2 regions of the Vibrio iocasae genome follow, and region 1 is predicted to be linked to the other one. Evidence: predicted binding sites of a transcription regulator. Region 1 holds the regulator's gene; the other holds the start of a gene.
The links. The regulator CRP, encoded in region 1, controls carbon source genes, mostly activating them, when cyclic AMP is high. The targets are predictions, from matches to a motif close to TGTGANNNNNNTCACA.
Positions count from the first base shown of each region.

Region 2: cdd (cytidine deaminase) is a predicted target of CRP. The motif match lies at 1,689-1,704, and genes of this name have one in related genera.

Region 1 is NZ_CP145311.1:215,275-231,965, forward strand. Features, by position in the region: gene ppc (phosphoenolpyruvate carboxylase) at 1-2,198, opposite strand, end outside; gene argE (acetylornithine deacetylase) at 2,376-3,512, opposite strand; gene argC (N-acetyl-gamma-glutamyl-phosphate reductase) at 3,692-4,696, shown strand; gene argB (acetylglutamate kinase) at 4,706-5,494, shown strand; gene SNR28_RS10510 (argininosuccinate synthase) at 5,594-6,808, shown strand; gene argH (argininosuccinate lyase) at 6,939-8,813, shown strand; gene SNR28_RS10520 (DUF3624 domain-containing protein) at 8,986-9,246, opposite strand; gene SNR28_RS10525 (co-chaperone GroES) at 9,420-9,710, shown strand; gene groL (chaperonin GroEL) at 9,771-11,417, shown strand; gene SNR28_RS10535 (isopenicillin N synthase family dioxygenase) at 11,843-12,682, shown strand; gene SNR28_RS10540 (DNA-3-methyladenine glycosylase I) at 12,872-13,555, opposite strand; gene crp (cAMP-activated global transcriptional regulator CRP) at 13,865-14,497, opposite strand; gene SNR28_RS10550 (phosphoribulokinase) at 14,741-15,610, opposite strand; gene SNR28_RS10555 (YheU family protein) at 15,696-15,911, opposite strand; gene SNR28_RS10560 (hydrolase) at 15,954-16,691, opposite strand, start outside.
Region 2 is NZ_CP145311.1:1,607,381-1,624,071, reverse strand. Features, by position in the region: gene sbcB (exodeoxyribonuclease I) at 1-552, shown strand, start outside; gene SNR28_RS17245 (CidA/LrgA family protein) at 557-931, shown strand; gene SNR28_RS17240 (LrgB family protein) at 928-1,620, shown strand; gene cdd (cytidine deaminase) at 1,761-2,648, shown strand; gene purT (formate-dependent phosphoribosylglycinamide formyltransferase) at 2,788-3,963, shown strand; gene SNR28_RS17225 (thiopurine S-methyltransferase) at 4,085-4,735, opposite strand; gene SNR28_RS17220 (RelA/SpoT domain-containing protein) at 4,981-5,757, shown strand; gene ihfA (integration host factor subunit alpha) at 5,825-6,118, opposite strand; gene glgC (glucose-1-phosphate adenylyltransferase) at 6,716-7,972, shown strand; FMN riboswitch at 8,101-8,273, shown strand; gene SNR28_RS17205 (DMT family transporter) at 8,441-9,373, shown strand; gene pheT (phenylalanine--tRNA ligase subunit beta) at 9,468-11,855, opposite strand; gene pheS (phenylalanine--tRNA ligase subunit alpha) at 11,874-12,857, opposite strand; gene SNR28_RS17190 (GNAT family N-acetyltransferase) at 13,158-13,619, shown strand; gene SNR28_RS17185 (PQQ-dependent sugar dehydrogenase) at 13,662-14,738, shown strand; gene rplT (50S ribosomal protein L20) at 14,957-15,310, opposite strand; gene rpmI (50S ribosomal protein L35) at 15,353-15,547, opposite strand; gene infC (translation initiation factor IF-3) at 15,653-16,207, opposite strand; gene thrS (threonine--tRNA ligase) at 16,211-16,691, opposite strand, start outside.

The DNA of each region.
Region 1 (16,691 bases):
CCAGCACCTAGCCATGCAGGAAGCATAAGTCTGTTTTGGCTCCATGAGAAGATCCACGGAATTGCGCGCAGACTTTCGACACCACCTTTCGGGTTTCGTTTAGATGGACGAGAACCAAGAGGCAGTTTACCCAGCTCTTGTTCAGGTGTCGCTGCTCTGAAGTAAGGGACGAAGTCTGGCTCACCACGAACAACATCTCGATAAGATTCACAAGAGACATCTGAAAGCACGTCCATCAGATCGCGCCATTCTTGCTTAGGTTCTGGTGGTGGTAGAAGGTTTGCTTCCAGTATTGCGCTTGAATACAGATTTAAGCTGTTAACAGCGACATCTGGCAGGCCAAGCTTAAAGCGAATCATCTCGCCTTGCTCAGTAACCCGCAGACCACCTTTCAGGCTCTTTGGTGGCTGAGATAGAAGGGCTGCGTGTGCAGGAGCACCACCGCGGCCAATAGTACCGCCGCGACCATGGAATAGAGTTAGCTCAATACCTGCTTCTTCAGCGACTTTAACCAGTGAGTCCATAGCGCTGTACTGCGCCCATCCGGCTGCCATAGCGCCAGCATCTTTTGCAGAGTCAGAGTAACCAATCATGACCATCTGATGACCTTGAATAAATCCACGGTACCAGTCGATAGAAAGAAGCTGCTTGATAACGGCTTCTGAGTTGTTCAGGTCGTCTAGTGTTTCGAACAGTGGACAAACGTCCATGCGGAACTGACAGCCAGATTCCTGAAGCAGAAGGTGTACCGCAAGAACATCAGAAGCGGTTCGCGCCATAGAGATGACGTAAGCACCAAATGCTTCGCGAGATTGGCTTGCTACTATCTTACAGGTATCCAGAACTTCCTTAACCTGCTCAGATGGTTCCCAGTCTCTAGGAAGCAGCGGGCGCTTGGAGCTAAGTTCTTTCACAAGGAATGCGACTTTGTCCTGCTCACTCCACTGGTCATAATCACCGATACCAAGGTAGCGAGTTACTTCAGAAAGTACATCCGAATGGCGAGTACTTTCCTGACGAATATCCAGTCGAACCAGATGAACACCAAATGCTTTGATTCGACGGAGTGTATCTAGCAGAGAGCCATCAGCAATTACACCCATACCACATTCATGCAGAGACTTGTAACAAGTCAGTAGTGGTTTCCATAGCTGGTCAACAGACTCTAGAATCGCCTTGTTTGGCACATCCTTAAGGTTGATATCTGCATCCAATACTTCCAGTGTGTCTCGAAGAAGAGAACGTAATGGTTTCAGTACTGCACGATATGGTTCGTGAGCGTCTCCCGCAAGCTCTCTTAGCCCGTCATTACAGTTGATCATCGATAGTTCAGTGATCAGTTCCTGAATGTCACCAAGGTAAAGGTCTGCGGCCTTCCAGCGGGAAAGAAGCAATACTTCACGGGTAATTTTATGAGTCACGAATGGGTTACCATCACGGTCACCACCCATCCAGGATGAGAAATGTACAGGCTGCGCATCGATAGGCAGACCTTCACCAAGATAGTCGGTTACTTTTTCGTTCAGTTCGCGAAGGAAGTCTGGAACTGCCTGCCATAGCGAGTTTTCAACAACCGCAAAACCCCACTTAGCTTCATCCAGGGGTGTTGGGCGTTGCTTACGCATATCATCTGAGTGCCATGACTGAGCAATTAGCTGCTCAAGACGACGTTCAGTTTTTTGACGTTCTTTAACTGAAAGATCGCTAAGCTCAAGCTGTGATAGGCATTTGTTGATCTTAACCAGTTTGTTGATCATGGTACGGCGCGCAATTTCAGTCGGGTGCGCAGTCAGTACCAGCTCAATACTCAGATCTTTAATCGCCTGAGCGGTATCTAACTTACTAACTTCTTTCTGGTTAAGTCTTGCGAATAGCGTGTTTAACGCGTCTGGCTGACAAACGTTCGCATCACAGTGGCGGGAAATTGTATGATACTGCTCCGCCATGTTTGTCAGATTTAGAAATTGATTAAATGCACGGGCAACCGGATTCAGTTGCTCGTCGGTCAGATTTGAAATCTCTTTAATAAGCTCTTCGCGGGCTTTGGTGTCGTTATCGCGTTCTGCCGCTTTAGACAAGGTTCGGATCTGTTCAACCTTCTCTAGAATCTCTTCACCGTGCGCATCCTTGATAGTGTTACCAAGTAGATGGCCCAGCATTCGCACATTGCTTTTTAAAGCAGAGTATTTCTCAATCATTCTCGTCCTGCCTGTAAATAAATTACATCTTTTATCCTTGTTATTCAGACAATCTAGCCAAAATCTGTTGTCTGAGTCAAATAATCCGATGGTGTAAATGAGTTTTATGGCCTTAAATTGACTTTGGTCACTTTATAAACAGTAAATGAAATGCTGTTTGTGAAACTTTATTTCACATTAAAAGCAATATTTCCTGATTGATTTGGTAAGAACATCAATTGTCGGATCAATATACTCAAAAGCAAGATACTCATCTGGTTGATGTGCCTGCTCTATAGAACCTGGACCTAATACCAGTGTAGGACAGAGTTCCTGTAAAAATGGCGCTTCGGTACAATAGTTAACAGTTTCCGACGGTTTTTCACAAACTTCTTCCATACCTTTTATAAAAGGATGATCGTGTTGGCACTCATAGCCCGGAATGGGGTCGTGCAGCGGTGTAACCGAAATTCGTCCCTGCCATTTTGCTTCCACTTCTTTTAACGCTTCACGTAGCATATTGTCCAGCCCATCTAAGCTAATTCCCGGTAAAGGACGAACATCATAGTGTAGTTCACAGCATCCACAGATTCGATTCGCACTGTCTCCGCCATGAATACAACCAAGGTTTAGTGTCGGAGAAGGAATAGCAAAGCCAGGGTGATGGTACTCTTTTATTAACTTGTCACGCAGTTGCATCATTGCGTAGAGAATTTCATGCATCACCTCAATGGCATTCACGCCATAAGAAGGATCAGATGAATGTCCGGATTTACCGGTAACCCGAATAGCATTTGCGACATGGCCTTTATGGGCGCGGATCGGAGTCAGACTTGTAGGTTCACCGATAATGCAGTAATCCGGCTTGAACGGTGCATCCTGTGTAAAGTGCCTTGCACCCAGCATGGTTGTCTCTTCATCACAGGTGGCAAGAACATAGACTGGTTTCTTCTGATCTTTCCAGTCTATCTTTTTTACTGCTTCCAGAATAAAAGCAAAGAAACCTTTCATATCTGCAGTGCCTAAACCATAAAAGCGGTTATTGGCTTCTGTTAGAGCATGTGGTTCGAAATTCCATCGTCCCTCATCGAACGGGACGGTATCAGTATGGCCAGAAAGCAGAAGGCCACCTTCACCATTGCCTCGTTTAGCTATTAAGTTATGTTTGCCTTTCTCGACCTCAACCACTTCTGTTTCAAACCCCAGGTCTGTAAACCAGTCAGCCAAAAGCGCGATTACGTCTGCATTTCCTTCATCCCAGGAAGTGTCTGATGAGCTGATAGAAGAGGTAGAAATTAGCCCTCTGTATACATCGGTAAATTTTGGTAATTGCATATTATCTTTACTTCTCCTATTGACAGATAACCGATAAGAAGTTAAAAAGCATATTAAATCAGTATTTATGAATAGAAAATCAAAATTTAGCTATTTTTAAGTATTAATAATCATTTTTGGCTTATCGGTTTCTGATGAAACAATAAGCAATTTAACTCCCAGATTTCGGATGTGATGAGATGTTGAAAACCACAATTATTGGCGCTAGCGGTTATACAGGAGCCGAACTGGCCTTAATGGTGACAAAACACCCTGAGCTCACGCTAACAGGTTTATATGTTTCCGCCAATAGTGTGGACGCAAATAAGCCAATAGGCGAATTGCACGGCAAGTTAGCTGGGGTTGTTGATATGCCAGTGCTTCCGCTAACTGACCCTTCAGCAGTAGCACAAGAGTGTGATGTTGTATTTCTGGCAACTGCACACGAAGTTAGCCATGACTTGGCTCCGCAGTTTCTGGAGCAGGGTTGTCAGGTGTTCGACCTTTCTGGTGCATATCGTGTTAAAGCAGACAACTTTTACCAGAAGTTCTACGGTTTCGAGCATAAATATTCAGATTTACTTGATGCGGCTGTTTATGGCCTTGCTGAGTGGAATGAAGACGAGATTAAAAATACAGATCTTGTCGCAGTAGCAGGTTGTTACCCAACAGCATCTCAGCTGGCAATCAAACCTCTGGTTGAGCTTAACTTTCTAGACTTAAACCAGTGGCCGGTAATTAACGCAACAAGTGGCGTGACCGGTGCAGGCCGTAAAGCAACAATGACCAACAGCTTCTGCGAAGTAAGCCTTCAGGCATACGGTTTGTTTAACCACAGACACCAGCCAGAAATTGCCTTTCATCTTGGTTGTGACCTTATCTTTACACCGCATCTGGGTAACTTTAAGCGTGGCATCCTGGCAACAATCACAATGAAGCTGAATCAGGGTGTTACTGCAGAAGATGTACAGATGGCGTTTGAAAAAGCATACAAAGATAAGCCTGCTGTGCGCCTTAAATATCATCAGAGCCCTAAGATTCAGGACGTTGAGTTTACGCCTTTCTGCGATATCGGTTGGAAGATCGAGGGTGAGCACATCATCGTAGTGTCTGCTATCGACAACTTACTTAAAGGTGCATCCAGTCATGCGATGCAATGTTTAAACATTCGTAACGGCTTCTCGCCGCTTACATCACTGCTGTGAGGAACGGTTATGAGTAACGAATTAAAGCCATTAGTTATTAAGTTAGGTGGCGCAGCACTGGAAAATTCTGAAACGCTAGGAAAGCTGTTTAATGCAATTCAGGAGTATCAGGCACAAGCTAAGCGCGAAATGGTGATTGTGCATGGTGGCGGTTATCTGGTAGATGATCTGATGAAAGGGCTGCAACTAGAAACGGTTAAGAAAAATGGTCTGCGTGTAACACCATACGAGCAGATTCCGGTCATTGCGGGTGCGCTTGCGGGTACGGCTAACAAAATGCTTCAGGGTGAAGCCATCAAGAATGGAATTAATGCGGTTGGCCTTAGCCTGGCTGATGGTGGTCTTTGTCAGGTTGAAGAGCTGGATCCAGAACTAGGTGCTGTTGGTAAAGCGGCATCGGGTGATGCAACTGTTGTTAAAGCAATACTGACTTCTGGTGCTGTTCCTATCATCAGTTCTATCGGCCTGACATCAGAAGGTCAGATGATGAATGTTAACGCAGATCAAGCAGCAGTAGCTGTAGCAGGTGCACTGGATGCTGAACTGGTTCTGCTTTCAGATGTAAGTGGTGTGCTGGATGGAAAGGGGCACCTACTACCAAACCTGGATAAAGAGCAGGCAGAAGCACTGATTGAAGGTCACGTTATTACCGACGGAATGATTGTGAAAGTGCAGGCAGCACTTGAAGCAGCAGAAGAACTGGGCAGGCCAATTGAAGTTGCAACCTGGCGATACCCGGAAAAACTGAACGAACTATTTTCAGGTAAGAGCATCGGAACACAGTTCTTACCTCAATAAACGAATTAAGTCACAAACAAATTACCTGGAAAACTATTTATATAGAAGAACCCGAGTCACTGACCGCCAGAGCAGTCCGGGAAATTGGAGAGAAGCAAAATGAGCAAGGTTGAAGTTAAAAAAGTAGTAGTAGCCTATTCCGGCGGTCTGGACACATCAGTGATCATTCCGTGGCTGAAAGAGAGCTATAACTGTGAAGTTGTTGCATTCGTAGCGGATGTAGGTCAGGGCGCAGAAGAGCTGGAAGGTGTAGAAGAGAAAGCTATCGCATCAGGTGCTTCAGAAGTATACGTAGCAGACCTGAAAGAAGAGATGGTAGCTGAATACATCTACCCATCACTTAAAACTGGTGCTCTATACGAAGGTAAATACCTACTGGGTACTTCTATGGCTCGTCCTATCATTGCAAAAGCGCAGGTAGAATGTGCACGTAAAGTAGGTGCTGACGCACTATCACACGGTTGTACTGGTAAAGGTAATGACCAGGTTCGTTTCGAAGGTGCATTTGCTGCACTGGCACCGGATCTACACGTAATCGCACCTTGGCGTGAGTGGGATCTTGTAAGTCGTGAGCAGTGTCTTGACTACCTAGCAGAGCGTAACATCCCTTGTTCAGCATCTCTGACTAAGATCTACTCTCGTGATGCAAATGCATGGCACATCTCTACAGAAGGTGGTGTTCTGGAAGAAACATGGAATGCACCGAACGATGATTGCTGGGCATGGACTAAGAGCCCTGAAGAAGCGCCAAACGAAGCTGAATATGTCACTATTAAAGTAGAGAAAGGCGAAATCGTTGCGGTTGACGGTGAGACAATGACTCCGTACAACGCGCTTATGTATCTTAACGACAAAGGTGTTGAGCACGGTATTGGTCGTATCGATATCGTTGAAAACCGTCTTGTTGGCATGAAGTCTCGTGGTTGTTACGAAACTCCGGGGGGTACAATCATGATGGAAGCTCTTCGTGCAATTGAACAGCTAGTACTTGATAAGAGCTCATTTGAGTTCCGTGAAGAGTTGGGTATTAAAGCTGCACACCTAATTTATGATGGACGTTGGTTCACTCCTCTATGTAAATCAATCCTTGCAGCGACTGAAGAGCTAGCGCAAGATGTGAACGGCGAAGTAGTTATCAAGCTTTACAAAGGTATGGCGACAGCAACTCAGAAGCGTTCTGACAACAGCCTGTATTGTGAAGCGTTTGCAACCTTCGGTGAAGATGAGGTATACGACCAGAGCCACGCAGAAGGCTTTATCCGTCTTTACTCACTGGCAAGCAGAATTCGTACGCTAAACTCTCAGAAAAAATAACAATAGCGTTTAGAAATACGACGTTCTCTGGTAAAAGGGAACGTCTTCGGGGATAACCCAATTAACCCTCCCAACTTAGGGAGGGTATTACACAAATAGCAATAGCACAGATTCGAGCGGGAGATTAACAATGGCATTATGGGGCGGCAGATTTACCCAGGCAGCAGATACACGGTTCAAAGACTTTAACGATTCGTTGCGCTTTGATTACCGATTGGCTGAGCAGGACATTGTTGGTTCTATCGCCTGGTCTAAAGCTTTGCATTCAGTTGGTGTTCTAACTGAAACAGAACAGCAGAAGCTAGAGCTTGCTTTAAATGAGCTAAAGCTTGAAGTGATGGAAGATCCTGAGCAGATCCTGAAATCAAACGCTGAAGATATTCATAGCTGGGTTGAACAACAGCTTATTGCTAAAGTTGGCGATCTAGGTAAGAAGCTTCACACTGGTCGTTCACGTAACGACCAGGTTGCTACTGACCTTAAGCTTTGGTGTCGCCAGCAAGGCCAGCAACTGCTTATTGCTCTTGACCGTCTTCAGGATCACATGGTTGAAGTTGCATCTCAGCATCAGGGAACCGTTCTTCCGGGCTATACGCACCTACAACGTGCTCAGCCAGTTACCTTTGCTCACTGGTGTCTTGCTTACGTTGAAATGTTTGAGCGTGATTACTCGCGTTTGAGTGACGCAATCAATCGCCTTGATACCTGTCCGCTAGGATCTGGTGCGCTGGCTGGTACTGCTTACCCAATGGATCGTGAAGAGCTTGCTCACAACCTTGGCTTCCGCAGAGCGACTCGTAACAGTCTTGACTCGGTTTCAGATCGTGATCATGTGATGGAGCTGATGTCTGTTGCTTCTATCTCTATGCTTCACCTATCTCGTCTTGCTGAAGATATGATCTTCTACAATTCAGGCGAATCTAACTTTATTGAGCTGGCGGATACAGTAACTTCAGGCTCATCGTTGATGCCACAGAAGAAAAACCCGGATGCGCTAGAGCTTATTCGTGGCAAGTGTGGCCGTGTCTACGGCTCAATGGCTGGCATGATGATGACGGTAAAAGCGCTTCCTCTTGCATACAACAAGGATATGCAGGAAGACAAAGAAGGCCTGTTCGATGCACTTGATACCTGGAACGACTGCATGGAAATGGCAGCGCTTTGTTTTGATGGCATTAAGGTTAACGGTGAACGTACGCTTGAAGCCGCTAAACAAGGTTACGCGAACGCAACTGAGCTTGCTGACTATCTTGTAGCGAAAGACATCCCATTCCGTGAAGCACACCATATCGTTGGTGTGGCGGTTGTAGGCGCGATTGCTAAAGGCTGTGCGCTTGAGGAGCTTTCTATTGCTGAACTGAAAGAGTTCTCTGAGGTCATAGATGAAGATGTATACGACATCCTGACCATCGAATCTTGTCTGGACAAACGAAGCGCGCTTGGTGGCGTATCGCCTAAGCAGGTGGCTTACGCGGTTGATCAGGCTCAGCAACGTCTTGAGAAGCGTGACACCTCAGGTATTAAAGTACGTGTTGCAAGACTTACCGATATCGATGCTCTGGAAGGCATGGTGGCTTACTGGGCAAACCTTGGTGAGAATCTGCCAAGATCGCGTAGCGAGTTAGTTCGTGACATTGGTTCTTTTGCGGTGGTTGAGCATCAGGGCGAAGTGACAGGCTGTGGTTCTCTATACGTATACGACTCAGGTTTAGCAGAGATTCGCTCTTTGGGTATTGAATCGGGCTGGCAGCGTCAGGGGCAGGGTAGTGCAATCGTCCAGCATTTGATGAAGAAAGCCAAGCAGATGGCGATTCAGAAGGTGTTTGTCTTAACTCGTACTCCAGAGTTCTTTATGCACCACAACTTTATTCCGACATCGAAGAGTTTGCTGCCTGAGAAAGTAATGAAAGATTGCGAACAGTGCCCTCGAATTCATGCTTGTGATGAAGTTGCATTAGAATTCGATCTTTCTGAGCAAACGATCATCAGAACGAGTATTGCCTAACTGGCTGAATATTAATTAGAAGGTCATTATTTAGAAAATAATTGAAAAAATTCTGATCTTTTTGGGAACATTTTAGAAAAAGCACGGTCCTAATAAGTACCACTGCTTTTTCTTAGAAGAATCTAAGAAGGCCCCTAATCAGAAATTGATTTAGGGGCTTTTTTCTTTTTAGCTAATCGTCTTTATCAAGCCCATTTCGCCTTCTATACGGAATCACCACAAACCTGAACCACAAATGTAAAAACAGCAGCCCATTAAAAGCAAAGCCTGCAAAAATCAGAGCAATGGATTCGACACTGAACATGTTATCTCTGAATCCAAACCACCAGACTATCCAGCACAAAACCGAGAGCACGGTTAACTGATCCATGCAACGCTGACAGCGGCCGATCTTTTTCCAGAACCAGTTCTCTTTACAGTATTTACAAGCCATTAATTGATGAAACCTCAAATTCTTATGTAATCAGTATCTAATACTTAGGTATTTATCGCAAAAAAATCCCACTTACCCCTTGTTATCCCAGCGCTCGCCCCCCACATAAATTTCAACCGCCGAAAAACGGCAATAATCAAATCAAATGGAAAAATAATCAGGAGAGACGACCAATGAATATTCGTCCTTTACATGACCGTGTTATCGTTGAACGCCAGGAAGTGGAATCTAAGTCTGCGGGCGGCATCGTTTTAACTGGTTCTGCTGCAGAGAAATCAACTCGCGGTACTATTCTGGCTGTGGGTAAAGGCCGCATCCTAGAAAATGGCTCAGTACAGCCATTGGACGTTAAAGTTGGTGATACTGTTATCTTCTCTGAAGGCTACGGTACTAAGACTGAAAAGATCGACGGTAAAGAAGTTCTTATCATGTCTGAAAACGACATCATGGCTATCGTTGAATAAGCACTCGTTGAGTAATTCACTTTTCAACAGAAACAGAATTAAAGATTAAAGGAAATAAAGATGGCTGCTAAAGACGTTAAATTTGGTAACGACGCACGAGTTAAAATGCTAGAAGGTGTAAACGTTCTGGCTGATGCTGTAAAAGTAACACTTGGCCCTAAAGGCCGTAACGTAGTACTGGACAAATCTTTCGGTGCTCCGACTATCACTAAAGATGGTGTTTCTGTAGCGCGTGAAATTGAACTGGAAGACAAGTTCCAGAACATGGGTGCACAAATGGTTAAAGAAGTTGCATCTCAGGCAAACGATGCAGCGGGTGACGGTACAACAACAGCAACTGTACTGGCACAATCAATCGTAAACGAAGGTCTTAAAGCGGTAGCTGCGGGTATGAACCCAATGGATCTTAAGCGTGGTATCGACAAAGCAGTTGCAGCAGCAGTTGAAGAGCTAAAAGCACTTTCTGTTCCATGTGCAGATACTAAAGCAATCGCGCAGGTTGGTACTATCTCTGCAAACTCTGACGAGACTGTAGGTAACATCATTGCTGAAGCAATGGAAAAAGTTGGCCGCGACGGTGTTATCACTGTTGAAGAAGGTCAGGCTCTACATGATGAGCTAGACGTAGTAGAAGGTATGCAGTTTGACCGCGGTTACCTTTCTCCTTACTTCATCAACAACCAGGAAGCGGGTTCTGTTGATCTGGAAAACCCATTCATCCTTCTGATTGATAAGAAAGTATCAAACATCCGTGAACTTCTTCCAACTCTGGAAGCAGTAGCAAAAGCATCTCGTCCTCTTCTAATCATCGCTGAAGATGTAGAAGGTGAAGCACTAGCAACTCTAGTTGTGAACAACATGCGCGGTATTGTTAAAGCTGCAGCTGTTAAAGCGCCTGGCTTTGGTGATCGTCGTAAAGCAATGCTTCAGGACATCGCTATCCTAACTGCGGGTACTGTTATCTCTGAAGAAGTTGGTCTGGAACTTGAGAAAGTAACTCTTGAAGATCTAGGTCAGGCGAAGCGCATCACAATCACTAAAGAAAACACAACTATCATCGATGGTGTGGGTGAAGAAGCGATGATCAACGGCCGTGTTACTCAGATTCGTCAGCAGATTGAAGAAGCAACTTCTGACTACGACAAAGAGAAGCTACAAGAGCGTGTTGCTAAGCTAGCTGGTGGTGTTGCAGTAATTAAAGTTGGTGCAGCAACTGAAGTAGAAATGAAAGAGAAGAAAGACCGCGTAGAAGACGCACTTCACGCAACTCGCGCAGCAGTTGAAGAAGGTGTTGTTGCTGGTGGTGGTGTCGCTCTTGTTCGTGCAGCATCTAAAGTTGCTGGCCTTGAAGGTGCAAACGAAGAGCAGAACGTTGGTATCCGCGTAGCACTTCGTGCAATGGAAGCACCACTTCGTCAAATCGTTGCCAACGCAGGTGATGAAGAGTCTGTGGTAGCTAACAATGTTAAAGGTGGTGAAGCTAACTACGGCTACAACGCAGCAACTGGTGAATACAACGACATGATCGAGATGGGTATCCTAGATCCAACTAAAGTAACTCGTTCAGCTCTACAGTTCGCAGCATCTGTTGCTGGCCTGATGATCACTACAGAAGCTATGGTTACTGACATGCCTGCTGGCGACGCTCCAGCAATGCCTGATATGGGCGGCATGGGTGGTATGGGTGGCATGCCAGGCATGATGTGATAATTGATTTTGTATCGTCGCTGTAAGGTTTTATTACTGCGTCGGTCATGCTCATGTACTAACGTACACTGCGCGTGACCTCCTTGTCCTAAAACCGTACAGCTTAGCTACAAATCAATTATTTGCTTAAGAGAAACCAGAGTTTCGGCTCTGGTTTTTTTGTATCTGCTAATCAGGTTAAAGAGCTTTTGGGTTCCAGTAACCCTCCCTCCTTAAAAGCTGTACGTGTGTAGCTAAAATAGCTTTTGAGTACCTGTAACCCTTCCTTGCTTAAGGCTAATTGAGCACCAAATATATGTACGTTAATTGTTGAAAATTGCAGGTTTTACACAAAATGCGTTATTTGATTTAGTAAAGATTGATTTACATATATTTAACATTTAAAGTCCGCAGTTCCACCAATAACAATGATAAGAAGTAAAGTTATGAAACTGGAAACTGTCGATTACCTTGCAGAAGATGCTGCTCAACAATTTGTAAGCTCACTACGTGATACTGGATTTGGTGTACTTAAAAATCACCCGATCCCCAAAGAGCTTGTCGAGTCCATATATGAAAACTGGTACAAGTTTTTTACCTCAGAGCGTAAGAAAGATTTTCACTTTAACTCGGAAACTCAGGATGGATATTTCCCGCCATCGGTATCTGAAATTGCTAAAGGTCATACTCATAAAGATATCAAGGAGTATTTTCATGTCTATCCTTGGGGACAGATTCCGGAAGAGCTAGAAGAACAAATACTTGATTACTATCAGAGAGCAAACGCGTTTGCGGAAGAGTTGCTAGGTTGGGTTGAAGAGCACGCTCCAGTAGATGTAAAAGAACGTTTTTCTATTGCTCTTTCAGAAATGATTAATGGTAGCCAAAAAACCTTGTTGCGAGTACTGCACTATCCACCGATGACAGGTGATGAAGAGCCGGGAGCAATACGAGCTGCAGCCCATGAAGACATTAACCTTCTAACAGTTTTACCTGCTGCCAATGAGCCAGGTTTACAGGTTCTTAGTAAAGAGGGGGATTGGTTAGATGTACCTTGTGACTTCGGCAACCTGATCATCAATATTGGTGACATGCTTCAGGAAGCATCCGGAGGTTATTTCCCTTCTACGACCCACCGTGTAATTAACCCAACGGGTGAGCGTCAGGAGCATTCGCGTATATCACTACCTTTATTCCTGCATCCAAAGCCGGAAGTAGTGCTATCAGAGAGATACACAGCAGACAGTTATCTGATGGAACGCCTAAGAGAGCTAGGTGTTATATAGTCCAAGCGTTTGAGCTGGAAAGTAAAACCCGAAGTCACTACTTCGGGTTTTTCCGTATGTAAATAGCTTTAAAAGCTTTTGGGTACCAGTAGCTCAATAGGTCAAAAAGCTGATCAGTACAGCAATTCGAGCTTTTGGATACCTATGATCCTTCCTTAAGGATAGCTGTACAAGAGCAATAAAGAACAGCTAAACAACCCGATTATCACCACAGCTAAAGGCGATAGTCTGGCTAATCTCTGCCAAAGAACGGCCTGATTCCTGCTGCCACTCTGCGAATGCTTTGCAAGCGGCATTCTGGGCTTTTTTTGTCCTTCTACCAGAATCGATAACACCAATATTGCGCAGATGCGACTCCACATCAGAGGAAAGAATAAAAGTATCAATACCAAGCGTTCTAAGCGCGTATGGACCGGTATTTCCACCTAAGCGGCTACCATTCTTCTTGAGATACTCCCATAAGCCTGTAATGTCTTCTGAAGGCCAATTTGCAACCATCTCACCAAACGAACCGTGCTCAATAGAAGCAGAGTGAATCATGTCAGCATTAGCAGGAATCGACATCACTTTTGTAAGGTGACGGATAATAGCTGGGTTCTTAGCTTTCTCTTCCCATTGTTCGTCAGAAAGCATAAGCAGTGGTTCAACTTTAAAACCAAAAAATGCCTCTTCAAAGTTAGGCCACTTCTTACGTACCACATCCCATGAAATACCACACTGAAAAACTTTCATCGTGAATGCTGATAACCAACGGTCATTGGGTATGGCTGCGACTTTTTCCTTTGTTAATGGTTTACTAAGAAGCTCTTCAAGGCGTTGCTCACCGCCTTTTCTTTCTGCGGCTCTATGATAAATAGACTCAAACTTTTCCATTGCTTTCTTCCACTAGGGTTCAATGATGGCTTGTACGCTTGTACGCTTGTACGCTTGTACGCTTGTACGCTTGTACTTTGTTTACTGGGTGTGCTCGATGGAATGAACAATCCAAAATCAGATTGAACTATTAGAGGTTAGTGGTTGTGGTCGATGGAACGAACATGCTAACTGCTGAAATTAGATTATTAAGTGTTAGCCAGTTATGCGGTTCGTGTAAGCGACTTCATCCACTAACTTAACCATTCGATAAATACAAAAAACGCAGCCGAAGCTGCGTTTCTAATATCTGTAACAGACTCGAGATTATTAACGAGTACCGTATACCACGATAGTTTTACCGTGTGCAGAAATCAGGTTCTGCTCTTCAAGCATCTTCAGGATACGACCCACAGTCTCACGTGAACAACCCACGATCTGACCAATTTCCTGACGAGTGATCTTAATTTGCATACCGTCTGGGTGAGTCATCGCATCTGGCTGCTTAGCCAGGTTCAGAAGAGTCTGAGCGATACGACCAGTTACATCAAGGAATGCCAAGTCACCAACTTTCTGGCTTGTCACCTGCAGACGACTTGCCATCTGAGCTGAAAGACGCATTAGGATATCTGGGTTTACCTGAATTAGCTGACGGAACTTCTTAAATGAAATCTCTGCAACTTCACAAGGAGATTTAGCGCGAACCCAAGCTGTACGCTCCTGGTCTTCTTCGAACAGACCTAGTTCACCAATAAAATCACCTTGGTTAAGGTAAGAAAGAATCATCTCTTTACCTTCTTCATCCTTGATTAGGACAGCAACAGAACCTTTAACAATGTAGTAAAGAGTTTCGGCCTTTTCACCAGCATGAATCAAAGTACTTTTTGATGGGTACTTATGAATATGACAGTGTGAAAGAAACCACTCTAACGTTGGATCGGTTTGAGGTTTACCTAGAACCATAATTATCTCACTTTATCTGCAGGGCCTGATGCTCAGCAGCGTCCTCTGCTACTGAACCATTCTTGTAGGTCGAATAGCATAGGTTTTCTTATCAATGGCTGCAAGCATCTTGTATTTCGTTATGAATATTATATCTTTTTGCAAACGATTTCTTGATTTTGATCGCTCGCGAACTCCGATTTTTTAAGCAAAAATGTGCACATTATCACGGTCTAACAACTAACCTGTGATATGGCTTATAAATTAACCTATTTTGCCGGTTTCAATGAGCTGCTGAAGAGCCGGACGAATAATGAGCTCCATAGCAAAACTCATCTTTCCCCCCGGTACTACAAGCGTGTTGTGTCTTGACATAAATGAGCCATCTATCATTGCCAAAAGATAAGGGAAGTCCACGTTTTTGATACCCCTAATGCGGATAACGACAAAGCTCTCATCCAGACTAGGAATTCCTTTTGCATTTAGGGGATTTGATGTGTCGACGGTTGGTACGCGCTGAAAGTTGATGTGCGTGCGTGAAAACTGCGGAGTAATATAGTTTAGGTAGTCGTCCATAGAGCGAACAATGGAGTCCATCACCGCTTCACGTGAGTGTCCTCTGTCTCTGGTATCGCGAACGAACTTCTGAATCCACTCCAGGTTTACGATTGGAACCATCCCGATGAGCAGATCGACATGCTGCGAAGCATTCACGTCTCCCCACTTTACACCACCATGCAGGCCTTCGTAAAAAAGGACATCACTGTTTTCAGGTAGGTCATGCCAGGGAGTGAATGTGCCGGGCATTTGATTGTAGGGAACGGCTTCATCAAATGAGTGTAAGTATTTTCGGAACTGTCCTGTACCTTCATCACCATATTGGCGGAAGAATTTTTCCAGCATCACAAAGTCGTTGGCTTCGGGGCCAAAGTAACTGATGTGTTTTCCCTGCTCTTTCGCTTTTCGAATTTCGGTATCCATTTCTGGACGAGTGAAACGGTGAAAGCTATCACCTTCAACCCACGCAGGCTTGAGGTCCATGATATTAAACATTTTCCTGAAAGCTTCGGTGGTTGTGGTTGTACCGGCTCCGGATGAACCTGTTACAGCAATGATGGGGTGTTTAGCTGACATGACAATCCTTGTCTGTTTGTTAACTACAGTTGTACAGTCTATGAGATTGCGATAAAACGTCAATCAATCCATTGGAAATCTGTGGTTAAGAGAACTCTCTTTTTAGCTTGATATCAACGGTTTCATGCAACTCTGAAAAAACGATAACGGCTTCACCTGACTCGATTTGCGCCTTAACCTGATCGACTTTATCTTGCAGTGAAAACTCTACGTCACCGTAGTCGGTTCCTTCCCGTAAAATAAATGCCTGGATTAGGTTTTCCAATGTGTCTGTTTCTAGTTCTTCCCAGGGGACAATCATAAATACTTCTCTCTTTTACGACAGGGGCTCGGTGTTGGATGTTTAAAGGTACATATGACGGTAATAGCTTGGCATGGCACTTTCAAGCCAGAACTTTGGTTTGCGGATGGAACCTGACAAGAACCCCACATGGCCACCGCGTTTAAATAACCGATAATGTATGTTCTCATTAAGTTTAAAGTCGGGAATGACTTTTTGAGTCATAAAAGGATCGTCTTTAGCATGAATAACCTGAAGTGGGATTGACACTTGGTTCAGTACAGGCAGCCCAGAACATTTTGCATAATACTCGGCAGCATTCTTAAATCCGTGTAGCGGTGCTGTAATTGTGTCGTCAAACCCGTAAAGCGTTTTAACGCTTTTAATTGCAGCAGAACTGATACCCAGGGCTTCACTCAACTTATTGCCTTTTTTCAGCGCGTTATCTTTTAGTGAGCTTAGAAGGTAATTTCGGTATACCTTAGAAAATCCACTTTCGATTCTTTTCGAGCAGGCTGCCAGATCAAGTGGTGCGGATACCACGGTTGCTGCATTCAGTATTGGGTTATCACGATAGTGCGCCAGATACCGGACTAACATGTTTCCCCCGAGTGAAATGCCTATCGCTACTTTAGGTTGATTCGGGAACATCTCGTTAAGGTAGTTCAGGAAGAATCGGGCATCTTCCGTTTCTCCGGAATGATAAGCTCTGGCTAGCCGGTTCGGTCTACCACTACAACCACGAAAATGCATCATCACTGATAGCCAGCCGTTATCCGAGAAAGCTTTCATTAGCCCGTT
Region 2 (16,691 bases), 1.4 Mb from region 1:
GAACTCCCTGTTCCGGTTAAGCTGATTCATATCAACAAGTGCCCTATTCTTGCACCCGCGAAAACCCTGACTGCAGAGAATGCAGAACAGATTGGTATCGATCGTGAAAAATGTCTTAAGAACCTGGCAACGATCAAACAACATCCAGAGATTCGCGAAAAACTGATCGAGCTTTATCAACATGAGCGTGAGTTCGAGAACAAAGGAAATGTAGATACCATGCTTTACGACGGTTTCTTCTCACCATCAGATAAGGCTTCTATAGATATAATCCGACAGACTGCGCCTGAGCATCTGGCTGCTTTGGATATCTCGTATTCAGACCCTCGTATCGAACCTCTTCTATTTAGATATCGTGCGAGAAACTTTCCATCGACGTTAAGTGAAACAGAACAGGTTAAATGGACAAATCACTGCAGAGATTACTTTGAGTCTCAACTACCTGATTACATGTTAAATTTGGAGAATTTAGCCCATGAGCACGAGTCCGATGAGAAGAAAATAGCCATACTAAAGTCTGTCTACAAATACGTAGAGAACCTTGTATCCTAAGAGAATGATAAAAAACAAAATAATCCAAATCGTCAGATACATTGTTTCTGCGTTTCTTATTGTCGCTGCACTTTTTGCTGGTAATTCTATTCAATTGCTCCTTGGGATAGGCATTCCGGGGAGTATTATCGGCATGTTGCTTCTTTTTTTCCTGATGACAACGGGCGTTATACCAGCAGAGTGGGTCAAACCTTCTGCCCAGCTATTAATCCGATATATGATTTTGCTGTTTATACCTGTAAGCGTAGGGCTAATGGAGCATTACGAACTTCTCAGCGCAAATGCTCTGCAGATTTTTGTTAGTACCGTTGGGGGTTCCGCTATTGTCTTAGTTTGTCTGGCCTGGATGCTTGAGAAAATATTGGTGGATAAGAGATGATTTGGCTATTTGTAACTTTCAGTTCGTTTCTGATTGCTCGGTTAATCAGCCAAAAGCTCAAACACCCATTAGCAAATCCGCTACTGATTAGTTTGGCTATAGTCATCCCACTGTTGCTGTTAACAGAGACGACTTATCAAACGTACTATGCTGAAAATGAAGTTCTGATGTATTTGTTGCAACCTGCGGTTGTTGCTCTTGCGTACCCCTTGTATGAACAAGCTCGCGAAATCAGGGCAAACTGGAAAATCATCTTTCTTGCTTGCGGTGTAGGAAGTGTTCTTTCCATGTTTACTGCATCAGTGATTGCTGTACTACTCAACACAGATATCCCTTTGATCGCCAGTATCCTAGGCAAGTCCGTTACCACACCAATTGCCATGGAAGTTTCTAGCCATTTGGGTGGAGAACCAGCAATAGCAGCAATCATGGTTCTAATCGTGGGTGTATTTGGTGCAATCTTCGCCTATCCAATCTATAACTTAATCGGTATCACTCACCCTATTGCAAAAGGCTTAACCATGGGAACGGTTGCTCATGCACTAGGAACTGCAACAAGTATTGAGAAAAATCCCAAAGAAGGTGCGTTTAGCTCATTGGCATTGGTTCTTTGCGGTGTAATTACCTCTTTTCTCGCACCAATGTTCTACGTTTTTGTCGAGTGGCTGCACATTATCGTCAATGGTTAAGGCATACACACTCAAAAAGCGTGACGTCACTCAATTAATGAAAAATGAAAACTCATTACATTTTTTACTGAGACCTTTGTCACAGCATTAATGCAAATTTGTTCTAAAATGACACATAACGATAACCAAAGGAGTCATTGATGAACTCTCGACTAGAACAAGTGCTGAATGAGATGCCACCAAAAATTGCTCAGTACCTAAAGCAAATTGTGGCATCTGATGATTTTGACGCGACTATCTCTTCTGAACAGTTTGACGAACTTTTGCAGATCACAGGATTGCCAGATGATGAGCTTAGAGTAACCTTACTTCCTCTCGCAGCGGCATTCTCTTACGCGCCTATTTCCGAGTTTTTTGTTGGTGCAATCGCAAGAGGCCTGTCTGGTCGACTATACTTTGGTGCCAACATGGAGTTCGAAGGCGCTCAGCTTGGTCAAACCGTCCACGCAGAGCAATGTGCTGTCAGCCACGCATGGATGAAGGGCGAAAAAGGCCTGAAAGATGTGACGGTTAACTACAGCCCTTGCGGACACTGCCGTCAGTTTATGAATGAGCTAACAACAGCCAATGAGTTGATGATTCAGCTACCTCAGAGAGATGAAAAATCGCTTCAGGAATACCTTCCAGAATCTTTTGGACCAAGCGATCTTCAGATAAAAGAGAGACTGATGGATGGAAACAGACTATCCCATGAGTCCCCGGAAGATGATTCTCTTCTGCAAAAAGCCGTAGAAGCGCTGAACATGAGCCACTCTCCTTACACAGAGAACCATAGTGGTGTTGCTCTTGAGCTTAACGATGGAACCGTTGTTATGGGTGCTTATGCTGAAAACGCAGCATTCAACCCTAGCCTGCCACCATTGCAAGTTGCCTTTATGCAGGTACTCATGTCAGGTCACAGCTTTGATGAAATTAAGAACGCTGCTGTTGCAGAAGTCTCTACCGGAAAGATCAGTCACTTAGCCTATATCCAGGCAACGCTGGATGTAATCAATCCTGACATTCCTGTTAGCTATGTTTCAGTCTAAATACATATAGCAACATATCCCATTAAAGCCTTATTTCGATAAGGCTTTTTTATTTCTCAGATTTACACAGCAAACGATTGCGTCTTAATTTAATTTCAGTATGATCCGCTAAAAATCATTGCTGGATAAAGGAAACAAGATGTTTGGGACTGCTACCCGTGAAAACGCAACTCGAGTGTTACTGCTAGGTTCTGGTGAACTTGGTAAAGAAGTCGCTATTGAATGTCAGCGACTAGGTCTGGAAGTTATCGCATGTGACCGATACGCAGATGCTCCTGCGATGCAAGTCGCGCATAAAAGTTACGTGATTGATATGCTAGACGGAGAAGCACTGAAAAAAGTCGTTGCAGCAGAAAAACCTGACTATATTGTTCCCGAAATAGAGGCAATTGCCACTGATACACTGATCGAGCTTGAAGAGCAAGGCGTCAATGTTGTCCCTACTGCCAATGCGACCAAGTTGACCATGAACCGTGAAGGTATCCGTCGACTCGCAGCAGAAGATCTTTCAATAGAAACCTCACCTTACCGGTTCGCTGACACTTTTGAAGAGTTCAATAAAGCCGTTGAGACTGTCGGCATGCCATGCGTCGTTAAGCCAGTGATGAGTTCATCGGGTAAAGGACAAAGCATCATCAAGCAAGAATCTGATATTGAATCAGCATGGAGCTACGCACAAGAAGGCGGTCGTGCCGGTGCGGGACGCGTTATCGTTGAAGGCTTTGTCGATTTTGACTACGAAATAACTTTACTGACTGTACGCGCTGTTGATGGCGTGCATTTCTGCGCACCTATTGGTCATAGACAAGAAGATGGTGATTACCGCGAGTCCTGGCAGCCACAAGCAATGTCTGAAATCGCGCTTAAAGCAGCTCAGTACGTATCTGAGACCGTTGTTAATGCACTGGGTGGTTACGGATTGTTTGGTGTAGAGCTATTCGTAAAAGGCGATAAGGTCATATTTAGTGAAGTGTCCCCTCGCCCGCACGATACTGGTATGGTCACAATGATGTCACAGGAACTGTCTGAATTTGCGCTGCACGTTCGAGCATTCGTGGGGTTGCCAATTAATAAGATCGTCGAATATGGTCCGTCCGCATCTGCTGTCATTTTAGGAGAAGGAACATCGGACAATATTCGCTATGAAGGTTTAGAAGATGTGCTTTCAGCGTCAAAAACTCAGTTACGTCTTTTCGGTAAACCAGATATTGATGGCAGACGTCGCCTTGGTGTTGTCCTGACTCGAAGAAAGTCGACTGAAAAAGCGGTCGATGTTGCAGTTGAAGCTGCGGCTAAGATTAAGATCATCTACTAAGCGATATTTAATCAAAACGCAAATGTCCAAGTAGGTCCCCGCCTTCGCAATCACAAGGCTAGTGGGATGGCGGATTTTGTCAATGAACCTAGGGAAGCTCAGCTTCCCTATTTATGCAAAGCTAAAACCCTTCGATCAGCCACACTTCTTCAGCAAACCGGCTAAGTCCTTTCTTAGTAATTTTAGGATGCTCGGAATCGGCTTCATCTCTGAATACCCTCGTTATCGTACAATCGCTAAAAAGTGTTCGAACCTCTGCTTCAGAGACACTAAACGGAGGCCCTGCCATTTCACTCTGTATGTAATCAAGAGTAATAAGAAGGATTCGTCCTCCTTTTGTGAGAAATGATTTAACCCTCTCTACATACTCGTGCCTCATGTCTTCCGGTAGTGCAACCAATGCTGCTCGGTCGTAAACCACATCATAAGGTTCAACAGGTGCGGTAAAAAAATCCCCCGTATAAATGTTCAGCTCATCAAACTGATACAGCTCGTGACTACCCGGTAACTGAGTTACGAGCGGAGTGTAAAAGTGCTCCGAGAAAAATGCTCTTACAGCAATTTCACTTAGCTCTACGCCCTGCACATTATCATGCAGATTCGCCAGCCAGACTAAATCTTCGGTTTTACCGCATAAAGGTACAAACACTCTCGATTCTCTGTCTGCATTCACTTTCTCCCAGAACTTAATCAGCAGTGGATTAACATCTTCCAGGTGAAAACCGATTTTATTTGAGGCCCATTTACTATGCCAAAACTCTCTATCTCGCATACATCTACTTGTTCTTTGAAAACCAACGGGTAATTTGTATCAATTTTGTTAAACATTCAAGAGTTAATATATGTGATGGAAGTCTCATACAATGTAAATTAATGCAAAGATCCATTGGAAAAAGAAAAAATGCCCTAAGATATATTCCTGTAAGCGAAAGCAATCCGCTGACGACATCATCTATAAAATCTGGTTTCTTTTGAAAATACAGTTTTACCAGGGACATAGATAAGTCAGGAGTGTTGATGAGTCAACTTTTACGTACGCTTACCCTATCGCTGCTCATTTTGAGTAAAGCGCCCGCGTTTGCAGCTGTTCAGCAGGACGTTTCCAAGAAGCAGGAAAAACCCAAAGAAAGTGCAAATCAAATCAGCCCAAAACTGTTTAAACATAGCCTAAGCGGCTTGTATGGTATAGAACCTGTATCCTTCCACACAATTCAACCAATCAATGATTTTGACGCTTTATATGCACAAGCGGAATCTGCCCAAGCTGAGCTAGAGAACATCTGTAAAACAACAGCAATGCTAACAAACACTACCCCTGAGTTTGCAGGCGTAAAATCCAAAGAGAGAGCTAAAATTAAAGTCAACACTGAGCTGAATGGTCAGGCAAACCAAATCACTGATCTTGCACGGGCGACTCTCGTAGCTGACGACATCGAAGGTCTGGTATCGGCATACGAAACATTGGCACGAGAGACAAACATCGTAAAAGTAAAGAATCGCTTCAAAACCCCAGCACCGTCAGGATATCGGGATCTAAACGTATTGATTGAGCTACCAGAAAGTAAACATATTGCAGAAGTTCAACTGCATTTGAGATCAATAGCAGAAGTAAAAAGCGGTCCAGAACATGATCTGTATGAAGCAATACAAGGAATAGAAAGATTGGCAGTCAGCGAGAGCAGAATGCTAACGGAGTACGAGATACACCGTATAACATCTCTTCGACGTCAATCACTAGAACTTTACCAGGATGCTTGGCAGCCTTACATCACAACTGAAATAAGAGCTGCCTAGCGAGTCGAAAACCGACAACAAGCAAAAATGACTAAAAGACCACTAAATACAGTGGTCTTTTTTATCATTAATCAAGTTTGATATTCTCTACACGAGCTTTTAATTTTTGCCCGGGACGGAATGTTACAACGCGTCGTGCAGTAATTGGAATGTCTTCACCGGTTTTAGGGTTTCGACCTGGTCTTTCACTTTTGTCTCTAAGATCGAAATTACCAAACCCTGACAGTTTTACCTGCTCGCCACTTTCTAATGCCTTGCGAATCTCTTCGAAGAACACTTCAACCGTCTCCTTGGCATCCCGTTTACTGTATCCTAGTTTTTCAAACAGGTTCTCAGCCAGATCGGCCTTTGTGAGCGCCATAAAAACTTCCCTCAAAGCTTTGTTAAACATTGCTGCTATATAAGCAACACCACTATTTAGTTACCTTACCAATAACAAGTGTATTGGCACAGTCAACTGAAGTTTATGCCAACCTTATGATTTTCGCCAATTTTTTTCTTAGAATATTAGACCATTTGAGTAGAAGTAATCGATTTCAAATGCTACTAGGGTAGATAAGTATCCCAATATAATTATAGTTTTATCATTATATTGATGATATCTAACTGATTTTCCTGTGAAGGAAGAATAATTCACTAAATAATCAGGGATTGTAAGAGATAAGATTTATTTGCAGTTTTTATGATAAAACCCAAGATATTTCTTTAAGTTTTAACCTGTTAGGCGGGTAAAGTTTTACAATTGAAACATAATTGTTTCCTACACTCAATCACTGAATATCAACTACATGGCATAAAACAAATATATAACTAATTTAGTATGCATTTCCCCTGAACAGTGACGCACGCAACAAAGTTGTTGGAAAAAACATAGTACTGTAAATGGGTCAGTGCTAGCCCCCAAACTACAAGGGTGCTGACAGTTTTATTATTTTTTTATTTAAAAGGCTTTAAATATATGTCAAGTAACAATTATTCGCATGCTGATACCAATAGACTTGTTCGAGAAACAAGCGCACTTATTTTGGCAGGAGGCAAAGGAACACGATTAAAACAATTGACAAGTAATAACGCGAAGCCAGCTGTTTCATTTGGCGGTAAGTTTCGAATTATTGATTTTACTCTTTCTAACTGTATTAACTCAGGTATTCGTAAGGTAGGCGTCCTAACTCAATACATGGCGCAGGATTTGATTGATCATCTTCAAGACGGCTGGCAGGTTCTTTCTCCAGCAATGGGCGAAGGTGTTCGTATCGTTCCGGCACAGCAAAGAACAGGTGAAGATTGGTATCGTGGTACAGCGGATGCGGTATACCAAAACCTTGATCTGATTAAAAAGCAAAACTCTAAATACGTTCTTGTACTTGGTGGTGACCATATCTACAAAATGGACTACTCACGTATGCTTAACTTCCATGTGGAAACAAATGCAGCAGTTACTGTTGCTTGTATCCACAAACCAATTGAAGAAGCGTCTTCATTCGGTGTAATGGGTATCGATGGCGAAGGTGAAGTAAAAGCATTTGTAGAGAAGCCGGCTAATCCACCAGCAGACCCACATGACCCATCTAAAGCACTTGTTTCTATGGGTATCTACATCTTCAATGCAGACCTTCTTGAAGAAGAGCTGGTAAATGCACTTGAAGATCCTGACTATAACCACGACTTCGGTCATAACATCATCCCTGGCCTTCTTGGTCGTCATAAAGTTAGCGGTTATGTATTCGCTGACGGAGGCGGTCACCCTGGTAAAACGGCTTACTGGCGCGATGTTGGTAACCTGGATGAGTACTATGTTGCAACCATGGATCTGCTTTCCCCAGACCCAGAGCTGGATATGTACTCTCAGGAATGGCCTGTAATTACAAACCAGAGCCAGCGTCCTGGTGTGAAGTTTGTATTCAATGACGATGGCCGTCGCGGCTACGCAGTAGATTCAGTACTTACAGCAGGCGTAATTGTATCTGGTGCAGCGGTTGAACACTCTCTGGTTTCTTCCGATGTTCGCCTACACAGCTACTCAACCATTAAGGACTCAATCATTCTGCCAAATGCTGATGTAGGTCGTCACTGTCGACTAACTAAGGTTATCGTAGGTGAAGGTTGTCAGATTCCAGATGGCACAGTAATTGGTGAAGATCCAGCTGCAGACGCAGAGAAGTACACAGTGTCACCAAACGGTATTGTACTAGTTACTTCTGAGATGTTTAAGTAACCAACCACTTAAGCTGAATAGTTCAAGGGCTCACATCTGTGAGCCCTTTGTTTTTTTGTCGGTTTATTGATACAGACTATTGAATTTATTTTAGAAAATACATAAAGTTCTAACGATTCATAATTTAAATCGAACTTCAGGGCGGGGCGCAATTCCCCACCGGCGGTAATTTGCTTATTTATACTTAGATATTGATAGCAAAAAGCCCGCGAGCGCTTAGTGGATGTAATTTCTTCTAAGGTCAGCAGATTTGGTGAGACTCCAAAGCCGACGGTAATAGTCCGGATGAAAGAAGATCGACTAGAGAGCTTTACCGTCAGGTGAAAGTTCTGCTTTGGCAAGTTTAGATTCAGGTATCATGGCGCTCACACCGTTGAGTCACTGTGCCGCCTTTTCTGCATGCCAGAGTATTTGTCTATTGTTTTTCAATCATCGCCCCTGTTCATCTTTATTAAAAAGGAAATTAAGATGGCAGGTACATTCTTTATCATGATCGCGTGTCTGACCTGGGCGTTAGATACCTTGATACGTTACCCACTATTAAATGCAGGGTACTCTACCCTTCAAATCGTTTTACTTGAACACATCACACTGTTTTTAATTACGCTTCCGCTGCTTATCAAGCATAAAGCTGAGTTTAAACGTTTATCTCGTCTTGGTTTTGTTAGTTTATTCTTCATTGGCGGAATTGGCTCGGCTGTTGGTACACTTGCGTTTACTCAGGCGTTTCAATACCTGAATCCTACCGTTGTGATTCTGTTACAAAAACTGCAGCCTCTTGTCGCCATTCTCGCGGCCTCCTGGCTTCTTAAAGAGCAGATTCGTAAGCACTTTGCCTTTTGGGCTCTGGTTATTCTTGCAGGGAGCCTAACCATGATGTGGACTGATATTGCCAAGTTAAGTTCGGCAAACCTTCACTATAGCGATTTGAGCAACGATATTGTTATGGGGTACGGATACACACTACTTGCAGTGTTTGCATGGGGTATGGCCACCGTTTGCGGAAAGTATTTATCTCAAACAGGCATGTCGGCTAATGCCATCATGTCCGGGCGTTTTACCACTGGTTTACTTGTTCTCGCAACATTGGGGGTATTAAATCAGGAGCAGATTACCACTATCACCACCGGAGATTTGAGCTCATTGGTGCTTATGGCACTACTTAGTGGCTTAGTCGGTATGTGGTTCTATTACCAGGGATTAAAGCGAGTGCCCGCACAAGCTGCTACGCTCGCAGAGATGACCTTCCCCGTGTTTGCAGCACTGATAAACTGGTGGGCGTTAGATATTTCACTCAACGAGTATCAGATCATCGGCGCTTGTCTGTTACTTATTGGTAATGTGGAAATTCGTAGACATGAATTGTCACAGCCCGTGGATTCCGAGTTACAAAGCGCTTAAAGTATAGAAAGCTAGCCAACGAAGCTTATCTATATTAGAAGCCTTAAAAAAGGGCGCTTAAACAAGCGCCCTTCTTGATCGCAATGACTTTTAATTAGTCACGCAGTGTCGCACCGAACTGCTCAGAAACCGCAGCAACGATGGCATCTACAGAACCAGCAATGTCCGCATCTTCAAGCGTACGCTCAACAGACTGAAGGCTTAGTGCGATAGCAAGGCTCTTCTTACCTTCTTCTACACCTTTACCTACGTACACATCGAACAGCTTCGCATCTGTCAGGAACTCACCACCAGATTTCAGACAAGCTTCTACAACATCACCTGATGCTACAGACTCATCAACAACCAATGCGATGTCACGACGGTTTGATGGGAACTTAGACAGAGCAACCGCTTCAGGGATTACACGTTCGTTAATTGCAGCCCATTCAATTTCGAATACGATAGTACGGCCATTCAGGCCAAACTTACGCTCTAATTCTGGGTGAACAGTACCGATAACACCGACTTCTTTTCCATCAACAACAATTGCTGCTGACTGACCAGGGTGAAGTGCCGGGTGCTTAGCCGCTTTAAAGCTGTACGCTTTTTCGTTGCAAGTAAGCTCCAGAATCGCTTCCAGGTCGCCTTTCAGGTCAAAGAAATCAACGGTGTTTGACTCAATGTCCCAGTGCTCTTCACTACGAGTACCAGCAATAACACCAGCAAGCATTGTTTCCTGACGCATGCCATTCTCAGCTGCTTGATCAGGAATAAAGCGCAGACCTTGCTCGAATAGACGAACACGTGGCTGCTGACGCTTCTGGTTGTGAACAACTGTGTTCAACAAGCCCTGAATCAGACCAAGACGCATGGCAGACATATCCGCTGAGATCGGGAATGGAAGAATCAAAGGCTCAACATCAGGCACAATCAGTTTCTGCTGTTCTGGCTCTACGAAGCTGTATGTGATTGCTTCGTGGTAACCACGATCGACAAGCAGATCACGAACACGCTTAAGAGGCTGATCCGCTTCTTTATGCAGGTTCATTGCAAGAGCTGCTACTGGAGCCTGATTAGGGATGTTGTCGTAACCGTAGATACGGCCAACTTCTTCAACCAGATCCTGCTCGATAGCGATATCAAAACGCCATGTTGGAGCTTGTGCAGTCCAGCCTTCTTCTGTTGTTTCAACAGACATACCCAGACGCTCAAGAATTTCCGCCACATCTGCAGATGGGATGTGATGACCAAGCAGGTTATCCAGCTTAGTGCGACGTAGAGAAACCGTATTTGGCTTCGGAAGATCCGCTTCAGATTCGGCTGTGATTACAGGACCCGCTTCACCGCCACAGATTTCAATCAGCAACTGCGTTGCGCGTTCCATAGCACTTGGTTGTAGCGCGTAGTCAACACCGCGCTCGTAACGCATTGAAGCATCTGTGTGCAGACCATAGCTACGTGCACGGCCTTTAATTGCATCAGGAGCAAAGAATGCACACTCAAGTAGCACATCTTTAGTTTCAGTCGTTACACCGGAACCTTCACCACCGAATACACCACCAATAGCTAGTGGTTTGTTGTGGTCACAGATGATTAGTGTATCGCTGTTAAGCTCAGCTTCGTTGCCGTCAAGAAGAGTCAGCTTCTCGCCCTGCTCTGCCAGACGAACCACAATACCACCTTCAATCTGGTTTAGATCGAATGCGTGCATTGGCTGGCCCTGCTCAAGCAGAACATAGTTAGTGATATCAACCACTGGATCGATAGAGCGAATACCACAACGGCGTAGTTTTTCCTGCATCCAGATTGGTGTAGCCGCTGTTACATCTACATTCTTAACCACACGACCAAGGTAACGAGGACATGCATCAAAAGCTTTAACATCAATAGAGATTGTGTCATCGATTGATGGAGCAACCGCTTCAAAAACCGGCTCAGTTACGTCAGCGCGGTTTAGTACGCCCACTTCACGAGCAAGACCGCGAATGCTGAAACAGTCAGCACGGTTAGAAGTCAGGTCAACGTCTACCGTTACATCTTCCAGATCGAGGAACGCACGGAAGTCCATACCAATTTCTGCCGCTTCTGATAGCTCCATGATGCCATCAGACTCAACATCGATACCAAGCTCTGTGAAAGAACAAAGCATGCCGTGAGAAGGCTGACCACGTAGTTTTGCTTTCTTGATTTTGAAATCACCAGGAAGCACAGCACCAACCGTTGCAACTGCAACTTTAAGGCCTTCACGACAGTTTGGCGCGCCACATACGATATCTAGAAGCTCTTCAGCCCCAACATCTACTTTCGTTACGCGAAGTTTGTCTGCATCTGGGTGCTGACCACATTCAACAACTTTACCAACTTTTACGCCGGTGAACTCACCAGCGACAGGTAGTACGTCATCAACCTCAAGGCCAGCCATAGTGATTTGATGTGTAAGCTCGTCAGTAGTTACCGATGGGTTAACCCACTCACGTAGCCAGGATTCACTGAATTTCATAGTTCGACTGCCCCTGATTTACTTGAACTGTTTTAGGAAACGAAGGTCGTTCTCGAAGAACGCACGTAGGTCATTTACGCCGTAACGAAGCATCGTCAGACGTTCAACACCCATACCGAAAGCAAAGCCAGAGTATTTCTCAGGATCGATGCCTACGCTGCGAAGTACGTTAGGGTGAACCATGCCACAGCCAAGAACTTCAAGCCATTTGCCATTCTTACCTTTCACATCTACTTCTGCTGAAGGCTCAGTGAATGGGAAGTAAGAAGGACGGAAACGCACTTCCAGATCTTCTTCAAAGAAGTTGCATAGGAAGTCGTTAAGAATGCCTTTAAGCTGTGCGAAGTTTACGTTTTCGTCAACCAGCATACCTTCTACCTGATGGAACATTGGGGTATGAGTCTGATCGTAGTCGTTACGGTAAACACGACCAGGAGCAATAAAACGTAGTGGAGGCTGACGCTCTTCCATAGTACGAATCTGTACACCAGAAGTGTGGGTACGAAGCATCAGCTTTGGATTGAAGAAGAAAGTATCGTGGTCAGTACGAGCCGGATGATCTTCTGCAATGTTTAGCGCATCAAAGTTGTGGAAATCATCTTCAATTTCTGGACCTGACTCAACGGTAAAGCCTAGCTCACCAAAGAAGCTTTCGATACGCTCGATAGTACGAGTAACAGGGTGTAGGCCACCGTTTTCAATACGACGACCCGGCAGTGTTACATCGATAGTTTCTGCAGCGAGTTTTTTCTCTAGCTCTTCACGCTGTAGCGCATCTTTACGAGCCGCAATAGCCTGCTGAACCGCACCTTTTGCTTTGTTGATCTCTTGACCAGCACTGCGGCGCTCTTCTGGTGGTAGTTTACCCAGGCTCTGAAGCTGAGCAGTCAGCTCACCTTTTTTACCTAGAAACTGAACACGCACTTCATCAAGTGCAACTAACGAATCAGCGCTTTCAATGGCGGCTGTTGCGTTAGCAATGATCTCTTGTAGATGTTGCATCTTTTCCTCATCTACCTCTCGGTAGTGTCCATAATTTATGGGCGTTTTGGTCTTTTCATATTGCAAGCTTTAACTATTGCAATTTGGAAAGATCAACACGCCCACGGATGTATTCATGAATAGCTGTACATAGTAATAAAACCAAGCGTTAAAGCCAAATTGAATCTGCATCAAATACCAACTAATGCTCAATTAATCAACAACTAGACAGCAAGTATTCTCATTGCTCATCATGCAAATGCTAAATCGCGATTTGAACTTGTAATTTTCATAGGAAATAGCCATATACAGAGGGTAAGAATGGTCCAGAAAATTCGAAAAGAGACAGACACAATGGATGATCATAAAGTAATTAGTACCAGCTTCGACAGTTCTCATAAACTAGCCATCAAAACCATCAGAAACACAGTATTTACTAAGGAACAGAATGTTGATCCTGACATTGATTTCGACGGACAAGACCTCCATTCTATTCATGCCGTTGTATTTGTTGGCAAAGAAGCCGTCGCAACCGGAAGAATACTCAGCGACGGGCATATCGGGCGAGTCGCAGTATTGAAAGAACACAGAGGCAAACAATACGGGACGCTAATCTTATCCGAGTTGGAAAGAGTCGCTGTAACCAATAACTACAAACGTATTTATTTGGGTTCACAGCTACATGCCGTTAACTTCTACTCTAAACTAGGGTATACAATTTACGGTGAACAATATGAGGAAGCGGGTATTCAGCACCGCTTAATGGAAAAACACCTCGCTTAGACTAAGATCTATCTTATTCATCAGCGAACAACGTAGAGATTTATGAAGTCGCTTTACAACTTACTTTTATTGTCATTTTTCCTGGTACCACATTTTGCTGCGGCTTCCCAATACAGTTACCAACTGGTAGGTAAAGGGTTTGCTGTTCCTTGGGGGCTTGCTTTTCCTGACAAAGATACAGTACTGGTCACCGAGCGAAATGGCGGTATTAAAAAGCTAACGATCAGTAACGGAAGCATAAAAACGCAACCAACTGTAGATAAAATCTACACACGTGGTCAGGGAGGCTTGCTGGATATAGCGGTAATAAGTGATAAAGCTTTTCTCACCTATAGCAAGTCAACGCCACAAGGGGCAGCAACTGCCCTCGCCTACTCTACTTTAAAGCAAAGTTCCCTCACTGAATGGACTGATATTTTTGTCTCAAAATCCACAAGTAATACGGCAAGGCACTTTGGAAGCCGCATAGCTTTTGACGGAAAAGGGCATGTGTTTATTTCCATTGGTGATCGCGGTGACAGACCGAATGGCCAGGATACTGCTAATCACGCAGGTTCGATATTGCGCCTGAATCTAGACGGTTCTACTCCCAGTGGTAACCCATATGTTGATGATGCGAGTGTTCTCGATGAGATATGGAGCTTTGGTCATCGAAACCCACAGGGGCTTTTTTATGATTCAAAAACTGGTGATTTATGGTCAATTGAGCATGGTCCCCGTGGTGGTGACGAAGTAAATCTTATATTAGAAGGAGCCAATTACGGATGGCCCATTACATCGCATGGTAAAGAATATTGGGGACCGTTAGATGCCGCTGATCACCAAGAAAAAGAAGGCATAGAATCCCCTCGTAAAGTTTACATTCCGTCCATCGCCCCTAGTAATATTTTGCTATACCGAGGTGAGCGTTATCCTTCTTTAAACGGAAAACTGGTAGCAGGAGCTCTTAAGCTGACTCACTTGAATATTCTGACTCTGGATAATAAAAAGAATATTGTTGATGAACAGAGAATCGCAGAGGAGTTAGGTGAAAGGATTCGCGATGTAGAGTTAAGCCCTGATGGGTTTATTTATTTTAGTACTGATCGTGGGAATATTTATCGGTTAGTAGAAAACTAAAATTGTGCGTTCAGGCTATGTGCTTACTCTATGTGCTTACTGGGAGCACTAGCTTCCGCTAAGCCGCTCTCTACCAAGCAATTAGGTCCTATTTAGCCAGTGCGCAGCATGTTTACTACAGCAAGTGCACCCAGCAATCACTATACATGCAGTTAAAACAGAAAAGAAAAAAGGAGACCCGAGGGTCTCCTTTTCAAAGTCTGTAAACTAACTCTTAATTAAAGAGCAGCTTTCGCTTTTTCAACTAGTACTGCGAATGCAGCTTTGTCGAATACAGCGATATCAGCAAGGATCTTACGATCGATCTCGATAGAAGCTTTCTTAAGACCGTTGATGAAACGGCTGTAAGATAGACCATTCTGACGAGAAGCAGCGTTGATACGAGCGATCCATAGCTGACGGAACTGACGCTTCTTAGCGCGACGGTCACGGTATGCGTATTGACCAGCTTTTGTAACTGCCTGGAAAGCTACACGATAAACACGAGAACGTGCACCGTAGTAACCTTTAGCTTGCTTTAGAACTTTTTTGTGTGCAGCGCGAGCCTGAACACCACGTTTTACGCGAGGCATAATTGTCTCCTAAACTAAACTTGTTGAAATAACTAAAAAGAATTAAGCGTATGGCATCATACGAACAACTGCAGCCACTTCACACTTAGGAAGGATTGCATTTGGACGAAGCTGACGCTTGTTCTTAGTAGTACGCTTAGTCAGGATGTGACGTTTTGTCGCGTGCTTGTATTTAATACCACCAGCAGTTTTCTTGAAACGCTTAGCAGCACCTTTGTTGGTTTTCATCTTAGGCATGATGAATAACTCCGCATTGTAGTTTGTTAATAAACACAGTAATTAGGGCGAATAAAACCCAGCCGCCTTACAGCAGCTGGGCTGTATTACTTGCAAAGCCGTTAATTACTTCTTCTTAGGGGCTAGCACCATAATCATCTGACGACCTTCGATACGCGTCGGGAAAGATTCTACAACAGCAAATTCTACTGTATCTTCTTTCAGACGGTTTAGAACGTCGACACCGATGTCCTGGTGTGCCATTTCTCGGCCACGGAAGCGAATTGTTACCTTCACTTTGTTGCCTTCTTCAAGGAAACGCGTCAGGTTGCGTAGTTTTACCTGATAGTCTCCAATATCAGTTCCAGGACGGAATTTTACTTCCTTAATCTGGATCTGCTTTTGCTTCTTCTTCTGCTCTTTAGCAGCTTTGCTCTTCTCGAAGAGGAACTTGCCATAGTCCATCACACGACAAACTGGTGGCTCGGCGTTAGGGCTGATCTCTACAAGATCCATACCAGCTTCTTCTGCTGCAGCTAGTGCTTCACCAAGTTTTACTACACCTACTGATTCACCATCTGCGCCAGTCAAACGTACTTCACGAACGCCACGAATTTCACCGTTTAAACGGTGCTGGTTTTGTTTGGCCGGTTGTTGTTGGCCACGTCTTCCGCCTTTAATAGTTTATTCCTCCAGATTAAGCTTACGGCTAGAAACCTCTTCTTGAAGATGTGAAATGAAATCTTCAATCTTGAATTTACCGAGGTCCTTACCCTTACGAGTACGTACTGCGATTTCGCCGGCTTCCATTTCCTGGTCACCACAAACGAGCATATACGGTACACGCTTCAAAGTATGTTCGCGGATTTTAAAGCCAATCTTCTCATTTCTCAAGTCCGCTTTGACTCTAAATCCGTATTTTTGCAATTTATTTGTAACTTCCTTGACGTATTCGGACTGTTTGTCAGTGATATTAATCACTACAGCCTGTTCTGGCGCAAGCCATGTCGGGAAGAAACCTGCGTATTCTTCAATAAGAATACCGATGAAACGTTCAAGTGAACCAAGAATTGCACGGTGAATCATAACTGGTACTAATCTTTCGTTGTTTTCACCAACGTAAGTTGCACCTAAACGATTCGGCAGGTTGAAGTCCAGCTGAACG